DNA from 2 places in the Bradyrhizobium sp. 45 genome. Region 1 is predicted to be linked to the other one. Evidence: riboswitches for the same ligand, from Rfam matches in the RefSeq annotation. Region 1 holds a riboswitch; the other holds the start of a gene.
The links. Region 1 has a riboswitch for S-adenosylmethionine ahead of IVB42_RS06740 (O-succinylhomoserine sulfhydrylase). Riboswitches for the same ligand answer to the same signal wherever they lie in the genome.

Region 1 (4,725 bases):
ACCCCAATCTGGTATCGCCGAGCGCCACGCCGTTGTTGGCGTGCCAGCCGCGCAGCATCGCGCGCGAGACTTCGCCCGGCACGCCGCAGATGGCAGTGCCTTTCCAGATCCAGCGCGGCGGCGGATAGCGGATCCAGGCTTTGCGGTCGCTCTCATACATGTATTCGACGTGCACGCCGCCGATCCAGTTCGAGAGATAGTGATATTGCGCGGCTGCCACGGCGGGCGGCAGATGGCTCAGCCCGAGCTTCTCCAGCCCCGGCAGGAAGCGCTCCTGCTGCTGGCGGCGGAACACGCGAAAGACGAACTCCGCAGCATCTGCCGTGCCGCGACGCGTGACCACGGTGAGGATCAGACCGGTGAAGTAGGCGTGATAGAGATCGGCAACCGCGCGCCAGCGTTTCCATTGAGCTTCCTGCGCGGGGTCTGGTGCGGTCATGTTCGCTCCCGATCGTTGTTCTGATCGAGTGTGTCACTGCATCCGGTGACGGACAAGCTGAGCCGCACGCAGGGAGCCCTGCACGCCGGCGCGCCAATTCCGCATCACGAATTTTGCGCAGGCTTAGTTTGCGAGGCTTTGGCGGCACGCTCGCGCTCGACGCGCTCGGTGACGTCGCGTGCCATCGCCACCGATCCCTGCACCACTCCAGCGGCGTCCCGCACCAGCGCAAAGGTCATCTCGATGTAGAGCTTGCGTCCGTCCTTGTGCAGCGCGCGGGTCAGTGTCGGCTTGCCCGCAAGCTTCATCGCGCCGCTGGCAAGCGCGGCCTCAAAACCTTTCCAGTGCGCGGCGCGCAGATGTTCGGGAATGATCAGGTCGAGATTCTGGCCCAGCGCTTCGTCCGCCGAGAAGCCGAACAGTGCGGACGATGCGCGGTTCCAGCGCATGATCGTGCCGGAGCGATCCGAATAGATCAGCGCGTCGGCGACGTCGTCGAGGATTCTTGCGTCGAGTTCGGATTGATCTGTCATTTCGCCACCTCGGACGTAGCCCGGATTCACTTCCCATCTTGACACAGATTCGGTGTCATCGCCCGACTTGATCGGGCGATCCAGTATTCCAGAGGCGGATGTGATCGAACCAATAGGCTACGGCGTACTGGATGCCCCGGTCAAGCCGAGGCATGACAGCGGAAGGTGAGGCTATCCCTACACCCGGAAATGCTTGCTCAGCTTCAGGCCCTGCGCCTGGTAGTTCGAGCCGATGCGCTGGCCGTACATCGCGTCGGGGCGGGCCAGCATCTTCTCGTAGACGAGGCGGCCGACGATCTGGCCGTGCTCGAGGATGAACGGCACCTCGCGCGAGCGCACTTCGAGCACGGCGCGCGAGCCTAGCCCGCCGGCGCCGGCATAGCCGAAGCCGGGATCGAAGAATCCGGCATAATGCACGCGGAACTCGCCGACCAGCGGATCGAACGGCACCATCTCCGCGGCGTAATCGGGCGGCACCTGCACCGCCTCTTTCGACGCGAGGATATAGAACTCGCCGGGATCGAGGATCAGGCTGCCGTCGGGACGGGCCGAGATCGGCTCCCAGAAGTCCTCGACGGAATAGCCGGCGCGGCGATCGACGTCGATGACGCCGGTGTGGCGCTTGGCGCGGTAGCCGACGAAGCCGCCGCTCTTCTCGCCGGAGAGATCAACAGAGACGGCGACGCCGCCGGTGAGGTCGGCATCGTCGATATCGACGAGACGCTCGGTCGCGTGCAGCGCCTCGAGGTCGTCGATGTTGAGGATGGCATCGCCGGTGCGGAAGCGCACCTGGCTCAGGCGCGAGCCCTCGCTGACCAGCACCGGAAACGTCTTCGGGCTGATCTCGGCATAGAGCGGGCCGTGATAGCCGGCACCGATCATGTCGAAGCGGCGGGTGCCGTCGGCGATCACGCGGGTGAAGACGTCGAGCCGGCCGGTCGAGCTCTTCGGGTTGGCGGCCGCGACGATTTCCGGCGGCAGCGCGAGGCTTTCAAGCAGCGGCACGATGTAGACGCAGTTGGTCTCCAGCACCGCGCCGTCGGCGAGGCTGAACTCGTGCAGCTTCAACTCGTCGATGCGCTCGGCGACCGTGGCGCCGGGACCGGGCAGGAAGCTGGCGCGAACGCGATAGGCGATATCGCCAAGACGCAAATCGAGGCTCGCCGGCTGGATCTGGCTTTCGACGAAGTCGTAAGCGGGCAGGATGAGACCGCCCTCCGCCATCGCCGCGATCATGCGGTCGGGCAGGATACCATTGGCGTCGGCGGCGACCGTGAACGTCAACCCGGGGTCCTCATCAGGGATCAAACACATCCCGACATGCGGGAAATATGAGCGTTTTACGGCTATCCGATGGACGTCTTGACGGAAAGGGCATTGCGGAATATGAGCATGACTTATCCCGTGGTGATTTGAGCCGGCCGGCTTGCAGCCACGTTAAATAAGTCGCTAAACAGGCCGGGGACCTCTGTGATCCCGGCCCGTGGAGATATTCCAGGCCGGTTTTTTTGTGACCATTCTCGATGGTCACTTCAGGAGGTCCTATGTCGAAGTCCCCGGCGCCAACCGCCCACTACCGTCCCGAAACTCGCCTGGTTCATTCCGGCACCTTACGCTCGCAATATGGCGAGACGTCGGAGTCGCTGTTCCTGACCCAGGGCTACGTCTACAACAGCGCTGAGGAGTGCGAGGCGCGGTTCAAGGGCGAGGACCCCGGCTTCATCTATTCACGCTACTCCAATCCGACCATCTCGATGTTCGAGCGCCGCATGATCGAGCTCGAAGGCGCCGAAGCGGCACGTTCGGCCGCGACCGGCATGGCCGCGGTGACGACCGCGATCCTGGCGCCGCTCAAGGCCGGCGATCACGTCGTGGCCTCGCGCGCGCTGTTCGGCTCGTGTCTCTACGTCGTGCAGGATTTACTGCCGCGCTACGGCATCGAGACCACGCTGGTCGACGGCCTCGATCTCGACCAGTGGCAGCGCGCCATGAAGCCGAACACCAAGACGTTCTTCCTGGAGAGCCCGACCAATCCGACGCTCGACGTGCTCGACATTCCCGGCATTGCCGAGATCGCGCATAGTGGCGGCGCGCGGCTCGTCGTCGACAACGTGTTCGCCACCCCGATCTGGCAGAGCCCGCTCGCGCTCGGCGCCGACGTCGTGGTCTATTCCGCGACCAAGCACATCGACGGCCAGGGCCGCTGTCTCGGCGGCATCATCCTGTCCTCGGAAGCGTTCATCGCCGAGCACATCCACAATTTCATGCGCCAGACCGGCCCGTCGATCTCGCCGTTCAACGCCTGGGTCCTGCTCAAGGGGCTGGAGACGCTCGCCGTGCGCGTGCGCGCGCAGACCGAGACGGCGGCGCGCATCGCGGACGTGCTGGCGAGCCATCCGAAGATTTCGCGGCTGGTGTTTCCCGGCCGCGCCGATCATCCGCAGGCTGCATTGGTGAAGAAGCAGATGCGCGGCGGCTCGACGCTGGTCGGCCTCGAGGTCAAGGGCGGCAAGCAGGCGGCGTTCCGCGTGCTCAACGAGCTCAAGCTCGCCAAGATCTCGAACAATCTCGGCGACGCCAAGAGCCTCGTCACCCATCCCGCGACCACGACGCATCAGCGTTTGAAGCCGGAGGACCGCGCCGCGCTCGGCATCAGCGAAGGATTCATCCGCTTCTCGGCAGGCCTCGAGCACGCGGACGATCTGATCGAGGATCTGACCGCGGCGCTGGAGAAGGCGTGAGTTATTGTCGTCCCGGCCTAGTGCGCAATTGCGCATGGGGGCCGGGACGACAAGTCACATTGGCCGGTACGTCCGCACGTCCGCGGGCACGTTCACGCCGAGCTTGATCTGGCCGACGGAGCGAATGATGTCGTCGCCGAGGAGCTGGGCGAAGCAGGCATAGCCCCAATCGTTCATGTGCAGTCCGTCGGCGATCACGAAACTCTCGACCGGAAGCGATTGCTTCTCGTGCCAGTCGCGCATCACCTCGAAGCGCGGGAAGATGCCGACGTGACGGAGCTCGGCGACCTTGCCGAGCAGCTTCACCATCTTGCCGGCGCTCTCGGCGCGCTGGTTGACGGCGGGCGAATATTGCGGATCGACCAGCACGATGTCGGTGCCGCCGGTGGCCTGGATGCGAGCGATGCCGTCCTCGACCAGTTTGGCGGTCTCGCCAGGATCGAGATTGCGCAGCACGGCATTGGTGCCGACCTGCCAGATCACCAGATCCGGATGCACGTCGATCACCTCTTTCTGGAGACGCTTCATCATCTCGGGCGCATCCTCGCCGCCGACGCCGGCATTGACGACGGTGATGTCGGCGGTCGGATAGTGCCGGTGCAGCTGCGCGGCAAGGCGATTGGGATAGTTGAACTCCGGCGAGCTCGCGCCGAATCCCGCGGTCGACGACGAGCCGAACGCGACGATGACGACGGGCTGGCCGGCGACGAGCTTGCCCGCGACATGCGGCAGCGAGCCCATCGCCTTCGAGCCGCCCTTCGGCGACAGGCAGGGCACGCGGCTAAAGATGTCGCCGGCGGATTTCGCGACCTGCTTCACCTTGTCGATGGCGCGCGCCGTGATGCCGCGCTGGTCGGGGGACGTCGCTGCGACGGTGGTCTGGGACGGTGAAGCGGGAGCCGGATCAGCCGACTGCTGCGGGGCCGGTGTTGCCTGCGCGGCCTGCGTCTGCGCGTGGGACTGCGAGGCCGGACTCAGCAACAGCAGCACCGCTGCTGCGGGCACAGCCAGC
Region 2 (4,725 bases), on a different contig from region 1:
GGTGCGCGACCCGAGGTCACTGGCGGCGCATTAGCGCGAAGGCGTCACCAGGTACTGGGTCGCGTAGATGGGGTAACGGGCCGGCCTACTTCCTGCCGCCCCGCGTCAGCAGAAACACGCCCTGCTCGCCGAACAGATTCCACACCCACCAAGGCATCCGCAGCCGCAGCGGACGGCCGTAGAGGTCGAGCGCCTCGGCACGTTCCATCTTGACGTCGATCGCGTCGCAGAGCTCGACGAAATCCTTGATGGTGCAGAAATGGATGTTGGCGGTGTCATACCAGCTTGCCGGCAGGTTCTCCGTGCGCGGCATGTGGCCGCCGATCAGGAGCTGGAGCCGCATCTTCCAGAAGCCGAAATTCGGGAACGACACGATGGCGCGGCGGCCGATGCGCAGCAAATTCTCCAGCACCACTTTCGGCTGCCGCGTCGCCTGCAACGTCTGCGACAGGATCACGTAGTCGAAGGCGTCATCCGGATAATTCACGAGGTCGGTGTCGGCATCGCCCTGCACCACCGCAAGACCCTTGGCGACGCAGCGGTTGACGCCCTCGCGCGACAGCTCGATGCCGCGGCCGTCGACGCCGCGGGTTTCCAGCAGTTGGAGCAGGTCGCCCTCGCCGCAGCCGACGTCGAGCACCTTCGAGCCCGGCTTGACCATGTTGGCCACCAGCACATGGTCCGCGCGAAAATCACCGGGCTGCCCGGTCGCAAGGCCGCCCAGCGGCAACGCTTCCTGTACAGACATGACTAGCCGTCCTTAAGCATTATTGGCGGTGAGCCCGCGCGCCTTGCCTGCCGATTGCAGGAAGGCGCGGGAGATATCAAGGAATTCGGGCACGTCGAGCAGGAAGGCGTCGTGACCGCGATCGGTCTCGATTTCGGCGAACGACACCCGCGCGCTCGACGCATTCAGCGCGTGCACCAGCGCGCGCGATTCCGAGGTCGGGAACAGCCAGTCGCTGGTGAAGGAGACCACGCAGAAGCGGGTCTGGATTCCCGCGAACGCCTTCGCCAGCACACCGCCGTGGTCGGCGGCGATGTCGAAATAGTCCATCGCGCGGGTCAGATAGAGATAGGAGTTGGCGTCGAAGCGCTCGACGAAGGACGAGCCCTGGTAGCGCAGATAGGACTCAACCTGGAAGTCGGCGTCGAAAGAGAAAGTCGGCAGCTCGCGGTCCTGCATGCGCCGCCCGAATTTTCGATGCAGCGCGGCGTCGGAGAGATAGGTGATGTGCGCCGCCATCCGGGCGACAGCGAGGCCACGATGCGGATGGATACCTCGATCGGCATAGCCGCCATGGTGCCAGTCGGGGTCGGCCATCACCGCCTGACGGCCAAGCTCGTGGAACGCGATGTTCTGCGCCGAGTGTCGTGTCGAGCAGGCAATCGCCAGCGCGGAGAACACGCGACTCGGATACGCCGCAGTCCATTGCAGCACTTGCATGCCGCCCATCGAGCCGCCGACGACCGCGAACAGCGTGTCGATGCCGAGCCGGTCGATCAGCATCGCCTGCGCGCGCACCATGTCGGGGATGGTGATGACGGGGAAATCGAGCCCCCAAACCTTGCCGGTCGCGGGATTGATCGAGGCCGGGCCGGTCGAGCCCATGCAGCCGCCGATCACGTTGGAGCAGATGATAAAATATTCGTTGGGATCGAGCGGCCGGCCGGGGCCGACCAAGGTCTCCCACCAGCCGGGCTTGCCGGTGACAGGGTGCACGTTGGCGACGTGCTGGTCGCCGGTCAGCGCATGGCAGATCAGGATCGCGTTGGAGCGATCGGCATTCAGCTCGCCGTAGGTCTGGTAGGCGATCTGGAACGGGCTGAGATCGACCCCGCAGTCGAGCCGCAGCGGCTGCTCCGAGCCGAACTGCGCGACGTGCGAACTCGGATGATCCACCTCGTGCGACCGCTCGTCGGCGGTGATCGCGGGACTCGGAATGGACTGGACGCCAACCATCTGACCATCGACCTCGTTTGCGATCGTAGAAGTGACCGCATTGACATCAGGCCATGAAAAACCCGGCCTGAACGATAGGTTCGGCCGGGATCGAAAGCGTCCCCGGCCTGTTTAGCGAGTTTTTTAACGTGGCTGCAAGCCGGCCGGCTCAAATGACCACGGAACGGGTAAAAACTACCGTCTTGGACGGTTTTCGTCAAGTCACGGCCCGGATCAGCCAAATTCGCCTGTCGCGCCACGGGCGGAAAGGGCCCGATTTCTCTTTGCATTTCTCTTTGCTTTCGCAGCCCCGACTGCCTAATCAGGATATCCATCACAGCGGTGACGGCTCGACTGATCCGCATTGGAAAGCCTCTCAGCAGCACCTGTCAGACATGTCCCAACGTCCGCCCGCGCCACCATCACTCCAGGAATTGCGTAAGGAGATCGACGCGATCGACGAAGGCATGCATCGCCTGCTGATGCAACGCGGCGACATCATCGACCGCCTGATCCAGGTGAAGCAGACCCAGGAGGTCGGCTCGGCGTTCCGCCCGGCACGCGAGGCCTCCATGATGCGCGACCTCGTGCAGCGTCATCGCGGCATCCTGCCGCTCGACACGGTCGAGAGCATCTGGCGCGTCATCATCGCGACCTTCACCTATGTCCAGGCCCCGTTCTCGGTCCACGCCGACATCTCGGCGAGCGAGCCGGCCATGCGCGATTCCGCGCGATTCCATTTCGGCTTCACCGTGCCTTACGTCGCGCATTTCAGCGCGCAGGCGGCGGTCGAGGCCGTCGCGAAGTCCAAGGGCGATCTGGCGCTGGTCTCGGCGACCTCGAGCCGCACGCCGTGGTGGCTGTCGCTGGAAGAAGCTGGCGCGCCAAAGATCATCGCGCGGCTGCCCTTCGTCGAGCGCGCCGACCATCCGGCGGCGTTGCCCGTGTTCGCGGTCTCGCGCGTCGCCGACAGCGCGCTGGTGACGGAGGTCGAGACCTTCAGCGTACGCGTCTCTGGGTGGAATGCGGAGGTCGCGCGCGCCCTGTCGCCGCTCGCCGAGATCGTGGCGGTGCCCGACACCGCCTTCGACGGCGCCGCGCTGCTGGTCTCGGTCACCGCGACAAGCAGCATCGACAAGATCAAGGCTGCCCTGATCGAAGCGGGGGCCTCGGTGCGCTCCACGGCCCTCGTCGGCAGCCACGCAACGCGCTATACGGTGCCCCCGACCGGGTCGAAATCGTAAGTCGCGAACCGCTTAAGCCCACTCCGGAGTTGAAGATGTCCCGCCCCGTGCCGAATCCCGGCATTCTCGATATTGCGCCCTACACGCCCGGCAAGACCCCGGTGGCAGAGCCTGGCCGCAAGGTGTTCAAGCTCTCGGCCAACGAGACGCCGTTCGGGCCCTCGCCGAAGGCGATCGAGGCGTTCAAGCAGGTGGCGGATCATCTGGAAGACTATCCGGAAGGAACCTCGCGCGTGCTGCGCGAAGCAATCGGGCGCACCTTCGGGCTCGATCCCAACCGCGTCATCTGCGGCGCCGGCTCGGACGAGATCCTCAACCTGCTCGCCCACACCTATCTCAGCCACGGTGACGAGGCGATCTCGACCACGCACGGCTTTCTGGTCTATCCGATCGCGACCATGGCGGTCGGCGCGAAGAATGTCATCGCGGCCGAGAAGAACCTCACCTGCGATGTCGACGCCATCCTCAAGGCGGTGACGCCGAAGACAAAGCTGGTCTGGCTCGCCAACCCCAACAATCCGACCGGCACCTATGTGCCGTTCGACGAGGTCAAGCGCCTGCGCGCCGGCCTGCCCTCGCACGTGCTGCTGGTGCTGGACGCAGCCTATTGCGACTACGTCTCGCGCAACGATTACGAGATGGGGATCGAGCTGGTCGCGACCACCGAAAACACGGTGGTGACCCACACCTTCTCCAAGATCCATGGTCTTGCGGCGCTGCGCATCGGCTGGATGTTCGGCCCCGAGCACATCATCGACGCGGTCAACCGCATCCGGGGTCCCTTCAACGTGTCGACGCCGGCCATGTACGCCGCCGTTGCCGCGATCGAGGACACAGCGCACCAGGCCATGTCGAAGCATTTCACCGAGACCTGGCGCAACTGGCTCGCCGAGGAGATCGGCAAGCTCGGGCTGAAGGTGACGCCGAGCGTCGCCAATTTCGTGCTGATCCACTTCCCGACCGAGGGCAAGACCTCGGACGCAGCCGACGCCTTCCTCACCAAGCGCGGGCTGGTGCTGCGCGGCTTGAAGAACTACGGCCTGCCGCATTCGCTGCGCATGACCATCGGCACCGAGGAGGCCAACCGCCTCGTCGTCGAGGGCCTGCGCGACTTCATGGCCGGACGATGAGCGCGACCCCGCACTTCCAGCGCGTCGCGCTGATCGGCTTCGGCCTGATCGGGGGCTCGATCGCACGCGCCGCGAAGCTCCAGGGTCTGGCTTCCGAGATCGTCACCACCGCGCGCTCGGAGAAGACGCGCGCACGCGTGATGGAGCTCGGCATCGTCGATCAGGTCGTCGCGACCAATGCGGAAGCCGTGAAGGACGCCGATCTCGTCATCCTCTGCATTCCCGTCGGCGCCTGCGGCCCGGTGGCGCAGGAGATCTCCGCGCATCTCAAACCCGGCGCGATCATCTCCGACGTCGGCTCGGTCAAGGGCGCCATCGTCAGGGATATGGCGCCGCACCTGCCGGAAGGCGTCCATTTCGTGCCGGCGCATCCCGTCGCAGGCACCGAGCATTCGGGTCCCGATTCCGG

Region 2: it holds a riboswitch for S-adenosylmethionine, as region 1 does, so the genes downstream of both, IVB42_RS22435 (homoserine O-acetyltransferase) here and IVB42_RS06740 (O-succinylhomoserine sulfhydrylase) in region 1, are expected to answer to the same signal.

The regions. Positions count from the first base shown of each region.
Region 1 is NZ_JADPIX010000049.1:45,169-49,893, forward strand. Features, by position in the region: gene IVB42_RS06725 (hypothetical protein) at 1-439, opposite strand, end outside; gene IVB42_RS06730 (PAS domain S-box protein) at 544-972, opposite strand; gene IVB42_RS06735 (2'-deoxycytidine 5'-triphosphate deaminase) at 1,150-2,256, opposite strand; SAM riboswitch at 2,367-2,446, shown strand; gene IVB42_RS06740 (O-succinylhomoserine sulfhydrylase) at 2,517-3,713, shown strand; gene IVB42_RS06745 (SGNH/GDSL hydrolase family protein) at 3,768-4,725, opposite strand, start outside.
Region 2 is NZ_JADPIX010000122.1:437,019-441,743, reverse strand. Features, by position in the region: gene IVB42_RS22445 (alpha/beta hydrolase) at 1-34, shown strand, start outside; gene metW (methionine biosynthesis protein MetW) at 86-748, opposite strand; gene IVB42_RS22435 (homoserine O-acetyltransferase) at 761-1,963, opposite strand; SAM riboswitch at 2,054-2,133, opposite strand; gene IVB42_RS22430 (chorismate mutase) at 2,338-3,186, shown strand; gene IVB42_RS22425 (histidinol-phosphate transaminase) at 3,222-4,316, shown strand; gene IVB42_RS22420 (prephenate/arogenate dehydrogenase family protein) at 4,313-4,725, shown strand, end outside.